3 regions of the Paenibacillus sp. FSL R5-0887 genome follow, and region 1 is predicted to be linked to each of the others. Evidence: riboswitches for the same ligand, from Rfam matches in the RefSeq annotation. Region 1 holds a riboswitch; each other region holds the start of a gene.
What was found. Region 1 has a riboswitch for cyclic di-GMP ahead of MKY14_RS01430 (DUF6612 family protein). Riboswitches for the same ligand answer to the same signal wherever they lie in the genome.
Positions count from the first base shown of each region.

Region 2: another riboswitch for cyclic di-GMP. It lies ahead of MKY14_RS24980 (choice-of-anchor A family protein); the one in region 1 lies ahead of MKY14_RS01430 (DUF6612 family protein).
Region 3: another riboswitch for cyclic di-GMP. It lies ahead of MKY14_RS11935 (thiamine pyrophosphate-binding protein); the one in region 1 lies ahead of MKY14_RS01430 (DUF6612 family protein).

Region 1 is NZ_JBBOCE010000001.1:316,272-323,266, reverse strand. Features, by position in the region: gene MKY14_RS01435 (NADH-dependent flavin oxidoreductase) at 1-1,123, opposite strand, end outside; gene MKY14_RS01430 (DUF6612 family protein) at 1,236-2,084, opposite strand; cyclic di-GMP riboswitch class I at 2,202-2,293, opposite strand; gene MKY14_RS01425 (RNA polymerase sigma factor) at 2,498-3,016, shown strand; gene MKY14_RS01420 (DUF4179 domain-containing protein) at 3,000-4,613, shown strand; gene MKY14_RS01415 (Cof-type HAD-IIB family hydrolase) at 4,766-5,566, opposite strand; gene MKY14_RS01410 (pseudouridine synthase) at 5,828-6,592, opposite strand; gene MKY14_RS01405 (RsmB/NOP family class I SAM-dependent RNA methyltransferase) at 6,595-6,995, opposite strand, start outside.
Region 2 is NZ_JBBOCE010000002.1:1,596,079-1,603,073, forward strand. Features, by position in the region: gene MKY14_RS24970 (NusG domain II-containing protein) at 1-199, opposite strand, end outside; gene MKY14_RS24975 (alpha/beta hydrolase) at 1,019-1,954, opposite strand; gene MKY14_RS24980 (choice-of-anchor A family protein) at 2,101-4,554, opposite strand; cyclic di-GMP riboswitch class I at 4,663-4,753, opposite strand; gene MKY14_RS24985 (hypothetical protein) at 5,249-5,641, shown strand; gene MKY14_RS24990 (ASCH domain-containing protein) at 5,841-6,254, opposite strand; gene MKY14_RS24995 (DUF3221 domain-containing protein) at 6,606-6,950, shown strand.
Region 3 is NZ_JBBOCE010000001.1:2,632,496-2,639,490, forward strand. Features, by position in the region: gene MKY14_RS11925 (helix-turn-helix transcriptional regulator) at 1-146, shown strand, start outside; gene MKY14_RS11930 (methyl-accepting chemotaxis protein) at 268-1,518, shown strand; cyclic di-GMP riboswitch class I at 1,693-1,789, shown strand; gene MKY14_RS11935 (thiamine pyrophosphate-binding protein) at 1,945-3,585, shown strand; gene MKY14_RS11940 (carboxymuconolactone decarboxylase family protein) at 3,596-3,964, shown strand; gene MKY14_RS11945 (hypothetical protein) at 4,170-4,520, shown strand; gene MKY14_RS11950 (ketoacyl-ACP synthase III) at 4,575-5,567, shown strand; gene MKY14_RS11955 (DNA-binding protein) at 5,644-5,853, opposite strand; gene glpK (glycerol kinase GlpK) at 5,874-6,995, opposite strand, start outside.

The sequences.
Region 1 (6,995 bases):
GAATACCATTCTCTACTACGAGTTCTTCTCTATCTTGATCAGCAAGTACTCTTCTGATGAGATCTTCTTTACCCTCCAGTACTTTACTTGTCCAATGAGGATCAATGATAAGAGACCGTCCTACTGCTACTAATTCAGCATTTGTCAACGTGTCCTCTGCGTCCTGTTTGGTACGGATATCTCCTACCCCAATTAAAGGTATACGGCCATTGATTTTCTCATTTACATATTGCAGGATTGATTTTTCTTTAAAATCTTCTGATGCAGATACTTTCTTGAAGTCCCCTAATGAAATATGCAGATAATCCAGCCTTTTATCAGCTAATTTATCAATGAGATAAAAGGTATCGGTGATTTTAATTCCAGGCTCTTCATATTCTTCTGGAGAAAAACGATACCCGACAATAAAATCCTTAACCTCTGAATTGTCAACGACAGCAATAACTGCATCCACTAATTGGTTAATGAAATTAAATCTTTTCTCTAAGCTTCCTCCCCATTGATCTTCACGACGGTTGGAGTGTGGAGAGAAGAATTGTTGGATTAAATATGTGTTTGCTCCATGAATTTCTACCCCGTCAAATCCAGCTTGAATAGCACGTTGAGTCGCTTTTTTAAAATCCTCAATTACACCGAAAATTTCATCTTCTGTTAATGCTCTTGGAATTTCTGCATTCGGGCGTTCGGCAGCAATGGCGCTGGAGGAAACGGGTTGTACGCCACGCAATATTTTTGAATCTGTCATTCTTCCTGCATGGAATAGCTGTAAAATAGCTTTTGTTCCATTTCGTTTAATAGTAGATGCTAATCGGCTAAGGCTAGGAATAAATTCATCGGAGGAAACACTAAGTTCACCTTCCCATCCTTTTCCACCCTCTTGTACATTTGCTGCCGCAGTGATGACCGCACCTACTTCGCCCGTTCTTAGCGAATAGTATTTCAATTCATCTTGTGTTACTACACCGTCATAAAAGCTCATTCGCGTGGTCATTGGAGCCATAACCACTCGGTTTTTTAATGTCAGCCCTCTGCGAAAAGTTAATGCTGTGTCTAGTGCTATCATCTTTTTCCCAACTTTCATTAAATTATATTTAGATAAATTATTATATACATGCGCATACATATAAATTACAGCAATGATTTATTCTTGTCAACTAATAAAGAACTGCTGTTGGATACAACAAAAAGCGCTGTTCCGCTGAACAGCGCTTTTCGCTCGTTATGAATCGTCCTTATTATTCTAGTTCGGCCGGTTTTACAATGGCTGCACCTTTATTATTTTTGGAATATTTAGCTTCGATTTTCGTGGTGTATGTATCTTTAGCTCCGTCACTTACCAGCACATAACTCAGATCGACTGTCAGCTTTTCCGTTTGCCAGGTCTTAGTATTGACGAATAATTTCCACGTTACACTTTTGGGTTGAACTGTCTCACCATCCCAGAGGTTCTCCTGGTCATAGAGTTTGATTATCCCCTTAGCTGCTGTCGGATCGGTTACCGTGAATTGTAAGACTGTTTGTGCGCCAGCAGTGCTGACTTTCATGGATTTTTTATAACTTTTGACCGAATCAAGCATGGAAACAGGATCGTATTGGCCTTTAGAGTAAAAGGCATCCCATTCCGTTTTCTCCAGTCCAAGCCAATATTGTGCATCAGGATCGATTGGCTCCCCGTCATCGTCGTAACCTTCATCTTCAGATTCATCGATCAGTTCACTTCCGTCTACAAGATAGTAAAACTCCTTGTCATTGGCATATAGACTGTACGATGTTTCTAAAAGACTACTAGCGACAGTGCCTGCTGCGGCAAAATTCGGCAGACGGTTGATATCCAGCTTCAGAGTGTTGGTGTTGCTGATACGCACCCCGCCGCTTTGAATATCCTGTTTTTTGGTCACATCCAGATGGAAATTCTTTATTGCTTTGGAGGCTGCCGTTACTTTGCTGATCATCTGATCCGCGGTTACTACTGTTGAGGTAGCTGCAGACACTACTCCTGGATTAGACATCCATCCGATCGTTCCGGACAGCAATAAAGCACCTACTGCCAAACTAGTACCTATTGTTTTGAAAAAACTGTTCATGTACTTCCCCTTTCGGCCCCTTGCGATAATGTAACGCCGTATAGGTCGAAATAATAAAAGAGCTCAAAATAGACTACATATTTTTAGAGCTATCCTTTATGCTTCATAAGACATCCCTATGGCGGCCTGGCGATCATTTCCTTCTGTCGAAAGGCTTTAGACCCATGGCTTTGTGTCATCATCTTTCGATGATTTTACCTTTAACGCGGACATTCAATTAGTTTTAATTAGATTACGGACGCATGTCCCACCGCTAATTTTATCATGGTTATAATTACCTGTAAACGACTTATCTTCCATTCGAATTCGCTATGATATTCAGAAGAAATACTACAATCAAAATGAAAAATGAACGATTACATACGCTTATAAGTCTTATTAATGAGAACAGCAAAGACAGGGGGTGCAGCAAAATGAGTGACCGGGAAATTTTCGAGCTCTATAAAGAACAAGTATATTATTTTTGTTACTACTTAATGAAAAATCAGGCAGATGCGGAGGATATTTCCCAAGAGGTATTTGTAAAAGTTATCTTAGCGGATAAGTCGAAGGTAAGAAACTTGAAAGCTTGGATTTTACGAATTGCTTCGAATGAGTGCAACAGTGTGATCAAAAGGCGTAAGACGGGGTGGATGAAAGAAGTACGTAATTATTTACTATCCAGGTCTGAGGAATCAAACCCTGTAGAAAAACGTTTGGATCGACAGGAAACTAAAAAAGAATTACAAGGGTTATACAGTCAGCTTCCCGACAAAATCAGAATGGTAGTAGTCCTTCGTTTTATAAACGAATTGACTGTACCCGAGATCTCTAAAGTTATGAGCATACCCGAAGGAACTGTAAAATCCAGACTGAACAAGGGACTTAAAATACTAAATAGAATGGGTGGAACCCAACTAAAGGAGCTGAATAGTAATGAGTCTGTATATTGAAAAAGATAAACATATTCCCCGACCGGATTATGATTTGATGTGGACTGCCATAGAACAAGAAGCTTATAAACGTCAAAGAAATCTGCATGCCTCCCAGAATACTCCTAGGTCTAATAAAAAGGTTATTCCTATCAGTATTGTCTTCTCTTGCCTCTTACTTGTAGCCATTCCTGTATTCGCTAGTATGACGATTAATTGGGATAAAATTGGTGGTCGAAGTGTGAGCAATGCATTAAATAACGGCATCGGTCAACAGTATAATCTTCAAACTTCCAGTTCAGGAGTAACAATGAATTTGAACGGTGTTGTAACTGATGGAGAAAAAATGAAAATGCTGTTATCACTTGATACTAAATCTGATCTATCCAAATATACTGGATTTGCTACAGAGGAAAACATCATGACTAATGAATCCGGTGCCAAGGCAAAGGTATACGGTTATTTAGAATACGATCCTGAAAGCCAGAAACTCATTGGAGTATATGAGACACCTGATACATTAAAGGATGATAAAAAGGACTACAGGTTTGAAGCACGGAATCTCATTTTTTACCGTGATCAGAATATTCCCTTACAATCTAATCATCAAGCAGGGGATACTATCGATACTGGAGTTAAGCAATATCCAAGCATTCAAATCGAATCCGTTCGACATGTTTCCAATCAAACCATTATCCGTTACAAAGTCGCTGCATCACCATCTGACTTAGGACGGGGTAATCCACATTTGGTAGTTAGTACTGGTGGTCAAAAGAATGAAGCAATTCCAACCATCATGCCTAACGAAGGATCGGATTTATTTATTGAACAGGTTTTCAATATAACTGAATCAGATTGGAAGGAAGCTAGTCTTCATTTTAGTTACATTGAAGAAGCGAAACGATTTTCAGGTACGTGGAAGTTCGATTTTAAAGCAGATGGACAAAAAGCAAGTGAGGCGATTTACACTAAGAAACTGTATAACAGTCCTGAATTTCAAGAAAAGACCGGCATAACCTTAGATCAGCTAGTGGTTACCCCTTTGGATATCCAAATTCTAATAGATGAAAATGATTCGCTTAAAAAAGGAATTGTCCACTATAATACCGCTCAGTTGGTTATAGGTGATCAAACAATCACTGGGGGTTGGAATTTGAAAGGAGATCATTCCGAAAGCTACCAGCATTTATTTCAATTCGAATCTCCGGAATGGTATAACGACTGGTCCGATGTTCCAATGAAACTTATATTAAAGGATGCTGTCATTGAGAAACGTGATACTACTAAGAATTGGATCACTATAAACAAACCTAAAGAAGAAAAGCAGTTCACTTCACTTGATGTCGATGGGTTAAAAATTGAATTCACTTACTATACTGAGGGCGAAAATTTGATTGTCGAATCAACATCCAAATCTTCTGGCTTCAAAAGCGTTAACCAAACTACGTTACGGATTAATGGCAAAGAAGTGGTGCCTGAAATTACACCTAAGGGCATGATATCTACAGGAACTAATATTGATAGCTACAAAGATATCCCTTTCGACGAAAAAATCGAACTGAACCCTGGTATCTATAAATATAGCGATCCTAGCCGGAACGAGGAAATTAAACTTTAATACAGGAAGTTAATCTATGTCCCGCCCTTTCTAGTTAATCCTAAGGGCGGGTTATTTATGGATAAAATCATTTCTGTTTATGTATCTCTTTTATTTCCTTCTCCACAAAAAAAGCATAGAACGGACTCAAGTCCGCTTTATGCTTTCCATTATTAAGATAAACAATATTTAACCAGCGCATCTCGCACACCATGCTCGTTGTTAGACCCCGTGACAGCATTCGCTGCCGCTTTGACCTCAACCGGAGAATTATCCATCGCAACGCCCATACCCGCGTATGTAAGCATAGAAATATCATTAAAATAATTACCGATCGAAAGAACATCCTCTTGCGGAATTCCCAGCTTCACAGCCAGATTCTTTAAGGCGTTGCCCTTGGAGGCTTCCGGATGCATCAAATCAACGAAAAATTCACCACTGCGCAAAATATTGTACTCATGGGTCCAAGTGCGCCATTCACGTTCAGCTTCGTCAAGGATTTCTGATTGTGTAAATACAGTAAACTTAACAACCGGTTCACGGAAATCTTCCCATGCTGGCAGTGTAGCCGGCACGATACGGAAGTGTTCATACATATAATTGGCTTCTTTGGTCAGGTTTTCTACATTATCTACATACATATCAAAAGCCGTATTCACATCATAATGAATATCATGCTTTCTACAATAATCAATATAAGGGTCAAGACCACGAGCATCCATACCGTATTGATGCAGCACTTCCCGATCTTTCACACGAACCGTTGCAGCTCCGTTATGACCCAGCACATAACCAGACAACCCCATTTCCTCCATAAAAGGAATCGAGTTCTGCGGACTGCGGCCGGTACATAACACGATTTGTCCTCCAAGACGTGTAACCTCAGCAATGGCTTCTTTATTCTCAGTGCTCAAGTGGTGATCATCATTCAACAGTGTACCATCTACATCTAGTGCAATCAGTTTGTATCTCATACTCCCACCATCCTTGTCTTTCTTTTTCTATATATATTGAACCTGGCTATTTGAGTTAAGTTTCAGTCGCAACTGCGGTGAATATTTGGACTTCCAGCCGCTGTTGTTTCCAGATTTCTTGATTTATACCGTTTACTAGTGGTTGAAATCCGGAAACAAAGGCGGCCGCTATCGCTCTTACAGTTCCAAATTTCCCCTCCGCCACTCCATTCCCTTATCCCAAGTTTCCAAATTCAATTTACATACCATTTTTTCTCTATATTATTGTTCTAATGCTTCTGTACTTAAGAGTGCCAGTTCCTCTAGCGTAAGTTCACGACTAGCTCCCAGTGGCAGGCTTTCGTCCAGCTTCAATTCTCCCATAGATACTCGTTTCAGAAAAGTGACTTTTTTGCCGACAGCTTGGAACATTCGCTTCACCTGGTGAAACTTTCCTTCTGTGATGATCAGCGAAATATGTGAGATTACTTTACTGCCGCGTTCTCTTCCCAATATAGTTAGCTGTGCAGGTAAAGTAACATATCCATCTTCCAGCTCGACACCTGCCGCAAAAGCCGCTACATCGTCTGCATCTACGTCTCCCTCAACTGTAGCTTCATACGTCTTAGGGACATGCTTGCGTGGCGATAGTAGCTCGTGAGCAAGCTTTCCATCATTGGTGAGCAGAAGCAGCCCTACTGTGTCCTTATCTAACCTTCCTACAGGAAAAGGTTCAAACTGTACATATTCCTGCTTTAAAAGATCCAGAACGGTCCGATCCCGCTTGTCCTCTGTTGCCGACAGAACTCCCGGTGGCTTATTCATCATAAGATAAATAAATTCACGATAGGTAACAAGCTCGCCGCCAACCACAATTTTATCGTGATACGGGTCTACATGAAATCCACTATCCTTGACGACTGCACCATTCACGGTAATTAAACCTTGCTTGGCTTGTTTACGAATATCGCTGCGTGATCCTACCCCCATATGGGACAATACTTTATCTAAACGCTGCTTTTTTGCAGTTTTCCCTGATAGGCTCATTCTTACATCCACCTCCAGCCTGCGGGATATTCATTCTTGAGCACACCGTCCTGCCACTTCCCCCAGCCTGCACTATAACCATCTATGCAGACCAGTACGTATCCTTTTTGGGTAGTTCCTATTTTAATAGAGAGACGTTCTTGACTAATCAACAATGTCTCTCCTTTAAGATAGGAAATAGCTTCATTACTCGTACTGGAAAGTGAGACACTTCGGCAGCTCTCTTCAGGGTGTAACGCGGTAGCCATTGGATGTCCTGGGATAAATCTGCCGTTACGGACATGTCCTACATACCATCCTGGACGAATCGCCTTTAATCCATTTAATCTTTCCTTAGGTAGTGGGGAGATGTACAGATGATCACCGAAGAAAATCGGATACCCTTTTGGCTCCCAGCCAAGCT
Region 2 (6,995 bases), on a different contig from region 1:
GTTCCGTGCGGACCTCAATGGTTTGTTCTTCTTTTGTAAGCTTTACCGTTTTAAATAACTCACCGTCCACCGTTACATTGGCTATGAGATTTTTACCGGCCCCACCTTTGTCATCATTGTCCGAAAACCATCTCGGTACGAGAAAAGCGAGCGCAGCAATCAATACGATGGAAATCAGCCACACATCTGCGCGTTTCATAAAAATCTCCCTTATTTTTTAATTAAAATCCAGACTTATTAATTATAACGGTCTACCCTCAATCCTTCAATCAATGTTGGAGTTTATTGTCAGTTTTAGAGAGCTGTTCACAAAATAGGCACGCAAAATAACCCCAGCAGACACAACCCATTCGTCTCTGGCATTTTCAGTTGAAGTTTGTAGCGTTTGCAAAAATATCCAACTTACATTTTAGCCCATTTGCACCGAGATCGCCCATCTCCTCTGGTTTACTAGCTTTTCCGGAATAATTCACAATTAACCCAATTTAAGTTACTTTCAAAATCTAAGCGCCCCTTATCGAGGTTTGTTCCTCTCTAGAATCAAATAAACCTTATCTTGGAATTCATTATTATATTTGCCTTTTAAACAATAGTGTGTTATATTTATATGGTATTTGTTTTTCGATATATTGAATATCCCCACCAAGAAGATGTCAGGCCGACTATTATACACATCGGCATTTTGGACAAAGAGGCTTTATGTTTTCTTGCAGTACTCTTCCTTTTTATGAGATTAAATTCGAAATATAGCATTCCGATTCACACTGGCGCGGTCAATGGAGCCGCAAGGGCAAAAGAGAGGTAGGGCTTTTGTCGTATTGGAAGGATTATTCTCGCCACACGGCTGCTGGAAATAACAAGGAATTAAGACACCCGTTACTCACGAACGGCGGGGGATGAATATAACGAGAAAGCATGACGGTACGATCCTTATTCAAGGACTACGTCATGTGTGGAAAAATATAGGCGCCCGATAACCGCTACCTAGCGGATATCGGGCGCTGTCTACGTTCAGGACTTATTTTACATATCGACTTACAAAAGCTGTTACTACATCTATATACCCCGCCTTATCCGTATCATAAGACAATCCATGCCCCGCTAGCGGTACTATGAGCCTCTCTTTTGGACTCTGGCATGCCTCATACAATTCATTCATCATAGCAAAAGGTACAAAGTTATCCGCATCCCCATGAATAAAAAGAATCGGAGCCTTCGCTTTCCGCACTTGTTTTAATGCAGAGGCTTCACCAAAGCCATACCCCGCCTTCAAGCGGGTGATTAGACTTGCACTTTGAACGAAAGGGAAACTTGGCAAGCGATACATTCGTCGTAGTTGGTAAGATAATTGTGCTTTTACTGAGGTATAAGCGCAGTCCGCAACAATAGCTTTTACCTGCGGCGGAAGATCTTCCCCTGAGGTCATTAGCACTGTAGCACCACCCATAGAGACACCGTGAAGCACAATTTGAGCACTGGGACCAGTCTTTTTAATCATGTATTCAATCCATTGCAAATAATCTTTTCGTTCCGGCCAACCAAAACCAATGTAATCCCCTGCGCTATCTCCATGCCCTCTTGCATCGGGAATTAGGATGTTAAAGCCTAAGTTCTCGTAGTAGATTTTGGCGTACGCCCCCATATCCTTTGCTTTACCTGAATAACCGTGGGCTAGAATGGCTGTGCGTCCCGCAGCACGATTAGATTGGAGTAAGTAACCTCTTAGTTTAAGTCCATCTGCAGATACGATCTCAATATTCTCGAAGCTCTGGCGAGAGACCCAATCCTTCCCCTCCCCCCAAGAAGCTCCGGCAACCGGAGGATCAGCCTTCAGATTAGGATTATTACTTAGAAATACCTTTGGCGCTCGTTTAATAGCAATACCATAGAAGAAAAATCCCACATAGATTAGAATCCCTATGATGATTACAGCGCTAATAATAAACCATATCAATTCGCCTTCGCCATCCCCTCTTCATTTCTTTTCCAACAAGAGTATACCATCTACTTAGAATGCACCAAACTATCGCAATCATGACATACAAATAGAGCCGCCATCGGAACACTCCCGAAAGCGACTCTATGTTGATCTAACCTTTATTATTTATTCTTTTTGGAGAACTTGGTTCTCATTAATAATCCGATAAGTGCAAAACCTAAACCTGCTACATAGTAAGGTGCAGGACTTGATTCACCCGTTTTTGGCAATTCCTTCACAGGTGGCTTTCCTAATGGGATCGTATCGTCCACTACGATGATTTCATCAGGTGTTGGTGTTGGCGTTGGTGTCACTGCCGGTACCGGACCTAATGGGATCTCATCATCATCAACAAGTACTTCTGTGCTATTCGACGGTGTTGGTACTGGCGCTGGTGTCGGCGAAGCTACAGGCCCAAGCGGCACGGGATCTTCTGCAAGAACTATAGTGCCAATTACGGATGATGGCGTTGGTGTCGGGAACACCGAAGTCTCTGGTGTCGACGTTGGTGTTGCTTCAGGCGTTACCGTCGGTGTTGGTGTTGCCTCAGGCGTTACCGTCGGTGTCGGTGTTGCCTCTGGTGTTACCGTCGGTGTCGGTGTTGCCTCAGGCGTTACCGTCGGCGTTGGTGTTGGCGTCACTGTCGGCGTTGGTGTTGGTGTCGGCGTTGGTGTTGGTGTCACTGTCGGCGTTGGTGTCGGCGTTGGTGTCACTGTCGGCGTCGGCGTTGGTGTTGGTGTCGGCGTCACTGTCGGCGTCGGTGTTGGTGTCGGCGTTGGTGTCACTGTCGGCGTTGGTGTCGGTGTTGGCGTCACTGTTGGCGTTGGCGTTGGTGTTGGTGTCGGTGTCGGTGTCGGCGTCACTGTCGGCGTCGGTGTTGGCGTCGGTGTCACTGTCGGCGTCGGCGTTGGTGTCACTGTCGGCGTCGGCGTCGGTGTCGGCGTTGGTGTCACTGTCGGTGTTGGTGTCGGTGTTGGTGTCGGCGTTGGTGTCGGCGTCGGCGTCGGCGTCGGCGTTGGTGTCGGCGTCGACGTTGGTGTCGGCGTCGGCGTTGGTGTTGGTGTTGGTGTCGGTGTCGGCGTTGGCGTCGGTGTTGGTGTCACTGTCGGCGTTGGTGTCACTGTTGGCGTCACTGTCGGCGTTGGTGTCACTGTCGGCGTTGGCGTCGGTGTTGGTGTCACTGTCGGCGTTGGTGTCGGTATTGGTGTCGGCGTCGGCGTTGGTGTTGGTGTTGGTGTTGGTGTCGGCGTCGACGTTGGTGTCGGTGTCGGCGTCGGCGTTGGTGTTGGTGTTGGTGTCGGCGTTGGCGTCGGTGTTGGTGTCACTGTCGGCGTTGGTGTCGGTATTGGTGTCGGCGTCGGCGTTGGTGTTGGTGTTGGTGTCACTGTCGGCGTTGGTGTCGGTGTTGGCGTCACTGTCGGCGTTGGTGTCGGTGTTGGCGTCACTGTCGGCGTTGGTGTCGGCGTCACTGTCGGCGTCGGCGTCGGCGTTGGTGTTGGTGTCACTGTCGGCGTCGGCGTTGGTGTCACTGTCGGCGTCGGACATGGTGTTGGCGTCGGTGTCGGCGTTGGTGTCACTGTCGGCGTTGGTGTCACTGTCGGCGTTGGCGTTGGTGTCACTGTTGGTGTCGGCGTCACTGTCGGCGTTGGCGTTGGTGTCACTGTTGGTGTCGGCGTCACTGTCGGCGTTGGCGTTGGCGTTGGTGTTGGTCCAGGTTCATCACCATCGTATGGATAGTGGTGAAATTCACCACCACCAGTACCTTTGAGTGAAGCCGCCACTAAAGTACCGTTAATCTGACCATTAATAAAATCAACATGAGCATAGGGGGCAAGTATGCTTCCCATTACACCTATGCCTGCCATATCAAGATACGCAGCTTGGCTAAAGTTAAGCAAAATTTTCTTGCTGTTCAACACGTTATTAGGTAGAAATCCGAAGTTTTTCATTTTTACGTTAGAACCATCAATATTAATAATTGCAGTAGATCCTGAAGGAACATTTATTGTAATTCCGTAGGTATTAGAGACGTTATCTCCTGAAACATTAAAAACATTGACCGCAGGATCTGTACCTGTCAGGGTAAGGCTGCCATATTGGTACACTGTTGTTCCATTCGCCGGCAATGCTGCAAGTTCTGCTGATTTGTCCTTCAAAGACTGACCTACGGCTGAAAAGTCAATCGTACTCCCCTGTCTTTTTGTACCACCCTTGAGGAGCGTTACATTCCCTGAAAAATCTCCCCCGTGCACGATATTCCCATAAACAGTACCTCCGTTGAAAGTAAGATGCCCTCCAACAACAAGTGTGTCAGTCAGGGAAACCTCTGCAGCGGTCAACCTATCTCCAACACTATAGTTGGTTAAGTTAACGTTACCTCCAGCAGCAAACCTTCCTTCCGTATCCGAAACTGTTGTTATATCCCCTAGAATAAACACGTTGTAGACCGCTGCAATTCCCAATGTAGAAGAACTACTAGCTCCAGCAACTCCAGCTCCTAATGAGGAAAGCCCACTACCTACCGTCAAAATCCCAGCTAATACAAGCGAGAGTAACGGTTTTATTCTTCTTTTCAAATGGCACACCTCCTAAAACTATGATTTATATTAATCAGAATAATTACCAGAAACTCTAAAGGACCTAACAACAAAAAAGACCGCCAAAAAGAAGTGAAATTCCCTTCTCATGGCAGTCGGACGGTCATTGTGCCTTTAAGACACTTTAGACTCCTGGACTTTGCGTCCCGCCCTTTCAGACGGTTTGCTATTATCATGACTATATATATGTATTACACTGCAAGTCCAGAACTGGTAGCTGAAGCATTCTATCCAATAACAGTCTATGACTTTTAATACTTTTGAATTAATAACAGTTTAGCTCCCGACACCCACAATTGTCAATCAATTCCTTTCGATAATTCCCCGCATTAGTACCACACAAAAAAAGCGCCTAAAGGCGCTTCGCATAAGGTTTTTCATTAAATTTTAAAGTAACTGTATATAGCCCAATATGGATATCCATAAGGGAACACTCAAAATTAAACCAAAAAACAATCCACGCTGGAGGCTGCCCTCTTTTTCCATCATAATTCTCCTTTATTTGCGTTCGATACATTAATTTTTATTATTACAATTTTTAATATAATTTATTCTTCGTTATTAAGTTGTGAATTTAATCACATTGGATAAGCTGTTTAGAAATACCATTGATTATTTTTGGAATATCGGGGTAGAATACGAATATACGTTCCTATTAGAGGTGATGAGATTCATGCATAGAGCAGAAAGCAGGGACAACATGCTGGTGAAATCTTATTTATTGCTTCCGATGATTTTATCAGCTTTCGAACGGGACTCCGCCATTTTATCTACACACTTACGAACACCCGCCCCTTATCTGGAGGTGCTTGGAACAGCTGCTGCAGTAGCTACAACAGATCTAAGGGATGTTCGTGCAGAAATGAGAAGACGGGGAATCAAGGTGTATGAGCAAAACAGACTTAATACTGGAATTGAAGCCAAGTATATATGTCGTGGCTATCATGAACGAATGCTGCTGTTGAATGACATTGTTGCGGCTCAGGCTGCCATCCATATGCGCAGATACCTAGGGCTGGATATTTCATCTTTTAAGAGTTACGAAGAACAGTACCAGATTAAGTAAAGCTGTATAGAAGCCGCTGCGCTCTCTCCCCCCGATCAATTAGTGAACAAAAAAATAGGCCTTACCATGGGAGTTGGCAAGACCTGAGAGAGATATACCACAAAACACTGGGGGGTGTTTGGTGTCTCTAATATATACCTCGAACCTGAAAAAAAGCTGATAGGCACATAAAAATTACATTAAAAATATTGTTCGCCGTTCAGAAGTGATTAGAGTGCTCCCACAAGCTTAGCCGACCTTTAGCTGGAATTGGATGGCTTAATGGATGAACCCCTTCAAGCTTCCAGGCAAACCGTCCTTCACTATAGTCGCCAAAATCATATTCATTCCCATTGATCCATTCCCTTAAATCCACCTCTGGAGTAACCACATAACATCCCGCGAGCTGACCTGTAGCAATAATAGCTCCTGTCGGCAAATTATTCGCTGTATAGCCATGTTTCGCCAATACTGATTTGTACGGTTCCTGTTCACAAATCTTTTTGTCAATCCTCACTCCGGCATGGATGCCTAACTCGCCGCGGTAGGCTGTTCTCCATGAACGAGTTTCAAACTCTTTTTCACCAAGAGCAATTAAGGTCGCCCAAGGCTGCCGTATTGTTATACACCGCATGATATTTATCCCCTTTGTTTATGTTGGACATTTGTCACGGATGCCACGGATCTCGATCTCGCGTTGTGTAATCTTGCTCACCTTGACCTGATAAATAATCCCAACCGTTTGGTCGATACTCATTTCCATCATTGATCGCCTCTAAAATAAGAACATTTATTTTTATTATATACAAACAAAAGTTCTTATGAAAATATCAATACTACAGACATTCACCTGTAACTCCCCAGAATCAATAAAGGTCGTCATAATGGAAAGGCTGCTGTTTATTCTTATATTGGTAATGTACTAAATGCTATGCCTGTGCAACCGATTTTAAACTAATGTCGTAACCACTGGAGGGGAAGGTCCATGATTCAAAAACCACGTACTACTATTAAATGGACTCTTATTTTTGTTTTTTTGTTATTCGTCACCGCCTGTAGTAAGAATAATGAAGTTTTGAAAGGAATTGTACACACAATAGATGTAGAAAATAAAAGAATTTTAGTAATTTCTGAATTAAAAGAAGAAGACTTGAACAAGGAATACAAGGAGGTTCTCGAATCTAATGAGTACTCTAAAGCCATTTGGGTAAATAAAGTTGCACCTTCTAAATATAAAAAAGGAGATGAGATTAAAGTGTTTTTTGAAGTAAGTGATGATTCATTCCCTGCACAAGTTACCGCCAAAAAGATCACCAAAATCAAGAATTGAGCAAAAAGAATAGAATCTACTATAAAGAAGCGGCGTCTCCAAAAG
Region 3 (6,995 bases), 2.3 Mb from region 1:
TGGAGGCCGAGTTTAATGCTATAGAATCTGCCTGTCGTATCGTACTCTCTTTCTCTCCTTCAGTTATTGTTTTAGCTCCTATCGAACTAGTAGGAATGGTAAAGTCTGCTATTAAAACAATTTCCACAATATATGAGGAATTTTGACATGAATTCTAAATATCTACTACTTAAAGAAGATTTATGACACTTCTCTATAGACCAATGACCTATAAATCCCCTATAATAACACCATTACATAAAATTTAATAAGGGGGACATTTTACCAATGAGCTGGATGCACAAACTTCCGTTAAAACAAAGAATTGTTGCCGGATGTTACCTCGTTGCCGCACTGTTTGCTATTCCTGTCTTAGTTACGTTAATGATTCTAGGTCAATTTCTCGTAGGAATTATACTAGTAGTTGTTCTTGCAGGTCTGACTTTACCTGTTGCTCGCTTCGTGGAGAGAACGCTTACATCATCTTTTGATGATATTGCTAATGTATCTCACAGTATTTCGAAGGGCGATTTCACTAGCAGAGCGGACGAAAATGGCTCAATGGGTGACGTAAGCCGCTCCTTTAACACAATGATTGATAAGCTCAAGAAGATTCTGACCGATGCATCGCAGATCACCCGTCAAGTTATGGATGCAAGCCGCGGAATCGAAGATAAGAACCAGAAGCTGAAAATTGTCATGGCACAAGTAGCCTCTTCTTCTACTGAGCTCGCTCTTGGTGCAAATGAAATATCTACGGATATCGCTGATATGACAGAATCCATTAAAGACATTGAGACCAAAGTATCCAATTATACGAACTCCACCAAAGAAATGAACAGACGTTCAATACATACCTTAGAACTTGTTGAGCAAGGGCGCCAATCCGTAGATACACAGGCTGAAGGCATGCGTAAAAACATAGAGGCTACACAAAAAGTGGCTGATACTATTGAAGCTCTCTCACAAAATGCCCGCGGGATTACGATGATCACCAAGACCATCACAGAGATCGCTGAGCAGACCAACCTGCTGTCACTGAATGCCTCCATCGAAGCTGCTCGTGCCGGAGAGCATGGTCGGGGTTTTGCCGTTGTAGCTCAAGAGGTCCGCAAGCTTGCTGAAGAATCTACGGCATCCACAAAAGAAGTATTCGGCTTGGTCCGCAGCATTGAGTCAGATATTAAACAAGCCATCGATAATATTGCCATCAATGAAGAGGTTGTGCAGGTTCAGAATGAAATGATCACTCAATCTGCCCATATTTTCGCACAAATTGTACAAAGCGTGCAGTACATTACCGAGCAAATCTCTTCATTCTCTGCGGAGAGTGATCTTATGCTAGAAAGTGCCTTGAAAATTTCCAGTGCAATTGAGAATATCTCAGCAATCACCGAAGAAACTGCTGCTGGCACGGAAGAGGTATCGGCGGCTATGAATGAACAGATTAATGCCCTGCAGTCTGTTGCAGAAGAAACGGAAAAAATGACCCAGGCCGTATTTAATCTGCAAAAAACCATTCATATCTTTAAATTCTAGTTCAAAACTATCAACTGCCACCTAAGCTGAGTCTTAGGTGGCAGTTTTTTTCGCGAGGCAAAACTTCATCTCTTGGACAAGACTTTCGTCAAATTTCGAGTTTTTTTAGCGGATTATGTTGACAAAAATTAATGAGGAATATATTGTAAAGGAAAATTATTCTTATCAACTATAAATTAATATTGGCAAAATCCTCGAAAGAGGATGACGCAAAACCATGGATCTACAGCCTCATTTTTTCGTTTGAGGCCATGATTGCCAGGTTGCAGAGGAACCAGGACGGCTGAACTATTGTTCAGTCTTAGCGGCGCCTTATGCCACCAACCTGTGCTTACTATAGAGCACAGGTTTTTACTTTTTGAGTATATTGATCTATCGTATCTATCCGGTAGATTAATAACTAATATATATCAAAAAACTTGTGAGGTGTTTCTTTTGAAGACAGTCGCAGATTACATGGCGGAAGCACTACGTAACCTTGGAGTCACCCATTCTTTTGGGATCATTGGCAAATCCATTTGTCCAATAGTTCTAAAGATGGTGGATTACGGTATTGAATTTATTCCCGGCAGACATGAAGCAAGCTCCGGATTCGAAGCAGCAGGGTATGCGCTGAAAACGGGTAACCTAGGCGTAGCATTTGGTACTTCGGGTCCTGGGGGAACTAACCTGCTTACAGCAGCAGCACATGCGAAAGCTAACAACCTACCTGTCCTATTTATTACCGGCCACCAATCCATTACAGAGCTTGGAATTCCTCAATGTCAGGACTCCACCTCTTTTCTGGCTGATTTAGCTGATATGTTCAGACCTGCCACCTTGTTCAGTAAATTGGTTGAACGTGGGGATCACTTTGGTACTATTTTTAATCATGCGATTTCTGTGGCCCTGACCAAACGGGGTCCTGTTCATCTTTGTATTCCTTTTGATGTACAAACTGAAGTATTGGAAGAATGCAATATAGTAATCCCAGAAAGAGAGTCTCTAATTAGTCAAGCTAATATCGATAGAGTCATCGATGCTATTCAAGCTGCTAAGAATCCTTTGATTATTGCGGGTAAAGGAATTAACCGCTCCGGAGCACATAAAGAGCTTGTTCAACTCGCAGAAACTTTTAATATTCCTGTAGTAACATCTCCTGGTGGAAAAGGGGCTATAGTCTGGGATCACCCACTCTATCATGGTCCTATTGGCGTTGGCGGTTCGACCCACGGGGACGATTTATTGAATAAAAGCGATTTATTTATAGTGCTTGGATCACGTTTAAGTGATATGACCATCTGTAATCTTAAACGGGAGAATCATCCAGCAACTTTAATTCAATTTGATATTGATCCAACCTTTGTCGGAAAAATACTATTGTCCAAAACGATACCGGTCACTGGGGACCTGCGCGATAATTTGGTGCACTGCCTAAATCATATTGACCCAAGCACAATCACCAAACGTGAGGCTTTGGCCGATGCGGATTATTCAGAAGAGCTTCCAACCCTCAAGAATCTTTCCCTTGCTTCGGTAATGAGCACTTTAAGTGATTTGATCCCTTATAATAATTCAATTTTCGTTGATGATGGAAGTCATGGATTCCACGCTGCAAAATGGTACAAGGTTAAGAAACCGGGCAGCTTTGTTTTTGATGCGTATTTTGCTTGCATGGGTAATTCGATCGGCATGGCTATTGGTGCAAAGGTTGCAGCTCCTGAAGAAACTGTCCTCTGCATTACAGGTGATGGTTGTTTCATGATGCTCGGCGCTGAGATTAACACCGCTGTCTGCAAAGATATCCCTGTCATCTTTATCGTGGTCAATAATAAGCAACTAGATATGGCTCTTAAGGGTATGGAGAAAACCACAGGTCGTATCGATGGAACTCTATATGAAGTACCAATGGACGCCGTAAAATTCGCTGAATCTCTAGGTGCTAAAGGCTACAAATGTGAGACTGCGGATGAATTCACAGCTGCAATTAAAGATGCGGTAGCTCTAAACCATGTTGCCGTTATTGAACTACTAACAGACCGTGATGAAGTCCCTCCGACTGCACACCGTACTTTGAACCTAAACTAGGAGGCTAACCATGAAGGAAAATATCAACAGTGGTCTCAACCACTTCACGAATCTATCAGGAGACTATGGCGCAAAAGCACTAGCTCCAATTAAAGACCACTTCCCTGACTTGGCTGAATTTATTATGGGGAATGCCTATGGCGATATTTTTCAACGTAATACTATAGCCCCTGACTGGAAGGAAATCGCTGTCATTTCATCTTTAATTTCAATGGGTCAATTCGAACAGTTGGGCGTTCATTATGTCATGGCCCTTCGTGTTGGAGTTACCGTAGAACAGCTTAAAGGTATTCTATTACACTTAGTACCCGTTATAGGGGCACCTAGAATCATCACAGCTTTTAATATCCTGCTTGCAACCATAGAAGAAATCCAATAACTCAACAGTTCGACAACAATATACAAAATTCGACTTTATTATTGCATACACTTGAAAAATATGCCTATAATAGAGTCGGAATATCCCATTACTTGCTGTATAGTGTCGAATTTTGACTTTTATAAAACAGCTAAATGGATATACATGGCTGGATATTGCAGTCGAACTGTTTTGGACAAATTCAATCTATGGGAGAGATTTAGGCATGGGAAGTTTCGTTTTGAAGACAGACACTACAAACAAGGTTATTAACATTGAGTTAGATGGAACATTTTCTGAAGAAGATGGTCTAAAATCTATTCAAGCTTATCAACAAACTATCAATCCAATTACTCCAGCTGACTATGAACTAAAAATCGACTGCAGAAAGCTAAATGTAACTGCACCAGATGTTGTACCTCTTTTAGAAAGCTGCTTTGTAATGTTTAAGAATGATGGATTTGTAAAAGTAAATCTAACGCTTGAAAATAACCCGATCCTCAAAATGCAGCTTTCCCGTCTTGGCCGTAAAGCTGGACTCGATAACATCGAGATCATTTCTGCGGTTACAGTCTAGATCTTTTAATCTTAATATGTAGGCCACATTTTACTGCTTTCCTGGAGGCGTATTATGACCGGAATTCGTATTAAAGGCATTGATATCTATCATCCCAGCAATATAGTTGGTAACGACTTTTTCATTAAGCATTTTGACGAAAAAGGCATTGATATTCGAGGTCTATTATCCGCATTAGGTCGTATTACACGGTATAGTATTAAGGATGCGGATGAGAATTCCCTTACGATGGCTTTTGAGGCTGCCAGGAATGTTCTGGAGAAAAGTGGTCTCACAGGTGCCGATATCGACCTTATTGCCTATGCAAGTCAAACTCCTGAGTATATCTTTCCTACCAACTCATTAATGATTCACCGTTTGATCAAAGGCGCATCCCATACGATCTGCATTGACAGTAATGCTAATTGTGCGGGTATGACGGCTTCTGTGGAACAGGTTAGCCGTCAGATGCAAGCGAATCCTAGGATTAAACGAGCGTTGGTCATCGGCTCCGATTATGTAACCCCTCATGCCGATAAGAATGATCCAGTCTATTACGCTAACTTCGGTGATGCAGCGGCGGCAGTCATTCTTGAACAAGCTGAGGATGTGGTCGGTTTCATTGACTCTATCTACCAAACGGATCCTTGTGTTTGCGATAATTCCAAGTTCCCGTGCGCAGGCCTGGCTAAACTGGGTAAACAAGGTGTAGCGGCTGGAGAGTTTAATGTGAAGTTTATTCCTTTTGATAATTCCATTTGCATAGATGCTGCTTCTGAGTCTATTCGTACTCTACTGTCTAACAACAATATCGCGCCTGAAGCCATTAAAGCAGCCTGCTTCTCACAGTTTTCATTGCCTAATATCTTAGAGATGTGTGAGAAAGTCGGCATTGATCGCAATGTAGCGGTATACATAGGGGATGAATTCGGATATACCTCTACCAGCAGCCCATTTATTGCTCTACATAAAGCTGTAACTACTGGAAAGATCGAACGTGGTGATAAAGTCCTGTTCTGGACAGTGGGCGCCGGTTGGCAAAATGTAGCATTTGTTATTGAATATTAGGAGCTGTATAACAAAAAGCGGCAAGCTAGGGATTCACCTAAGCTTGCCGTTTTTTAATATAAATATGAACGCAACATCAGGACTTACTTGCAAAGGTGAGCCCCTTTTCCGCGAGAGCACTCCGTAATAGGACGATCGCCTTTGGCCCCAATCCATGTAGCTGCAGAAGCTCTGCTTCTGTAAGCTTGCTGAATTGTTGAAGCTGAACATATCCAGCCCCATGCAGGGCTCGAAGCGCCGGCTTAGATAGTCCGCCCGGCAGATCAGATTCGGTTCCGTTAACCATAGATATATACAGCTCCTTTATCACTGATATCCTTCATGCTTCTCCCAACCCATGGTACGCGCTACAGCGTCCTTCCAGGCGTTGTAACGACCTTCCCGCTCAGTTATACCCATCTCAGGCGAGAAGACCCTCTCAGCCTTGTTGAAGCTCTCTAGCTGAGCACGTGTCCAGACTCCGGACGTTAACCCGGCCAGAAGCGCCGCACCCAAAGCTGTTGTCTCCGCATAGGTTGTTCTAGTAACCTCACTGCCCAGGATATCAGACTGGAATTGCATCAGCAAATCGTTACGCACAGCTCCGCCATCCACACGAAGGCCGGTCAATGGCATGCCTGCGTCTTTTTCCATAGCTCCTATTACATCTCTAGATTGAAAGGCTAAGGACTCCAATGTAGCTCGTACCAGATGTCCTGAGGTAGTGCCTCTAGTAAGGCCAAATATGGCTCCACGGGCATACATATCCCAATAGGGTGCCCCGAGTCCGGTAAACGCAGGCACAACGATAACCCCTTCACTGTCCTCTACTTCCCGTGCTTTATCTTCTGAGCCTGCTGGCTCCTCTATAAGACCAAGACCCTCCTGCAGCCACTGAACAGCCGCTCCGGCCACGAACACACTGCCCTCTAGGGCATAATAGAGTTCATCTCCCATACCCCAAGCTACAGTGGTCAACAAGCCATGACTGGAGGCTACAGCTTCTGTGCCTGTGTTCATTAGAATAAAACAGCCTGTACCATAGGTGTTTTTGGCACTGCCGGGTTCTAGACAAGTATGTCCAAACAATGCGGCCTGTTGATCTCCAAGTACAGAGCGAATTGGAATGTCTGCCCCGAACCACTGTTTGTCTGCTACTCCAAATTCGCCGCCAGACATTCTTACTTCTGGCAGGATGGCACGCGGAATACGAAGCTCTTCCATTAGCTCTTCATCCCAGCACCGTTCATGAAGATTAAACAGCATCGTACGTGAGGCATTGGTAACATCCGTGACATGTACGGCTCCGCAAGTAAGTCTCCAAATTAACCAGCTGTCGATCGTCCCCGCTAGAAGTTCCCCTCGATTCGCCCGCTCTCGGGCGCCATCCACATGATCCAGTATCCAGGAGATTTTGGTAGCTGAGAAATAAGCATCTACAACAAGGCC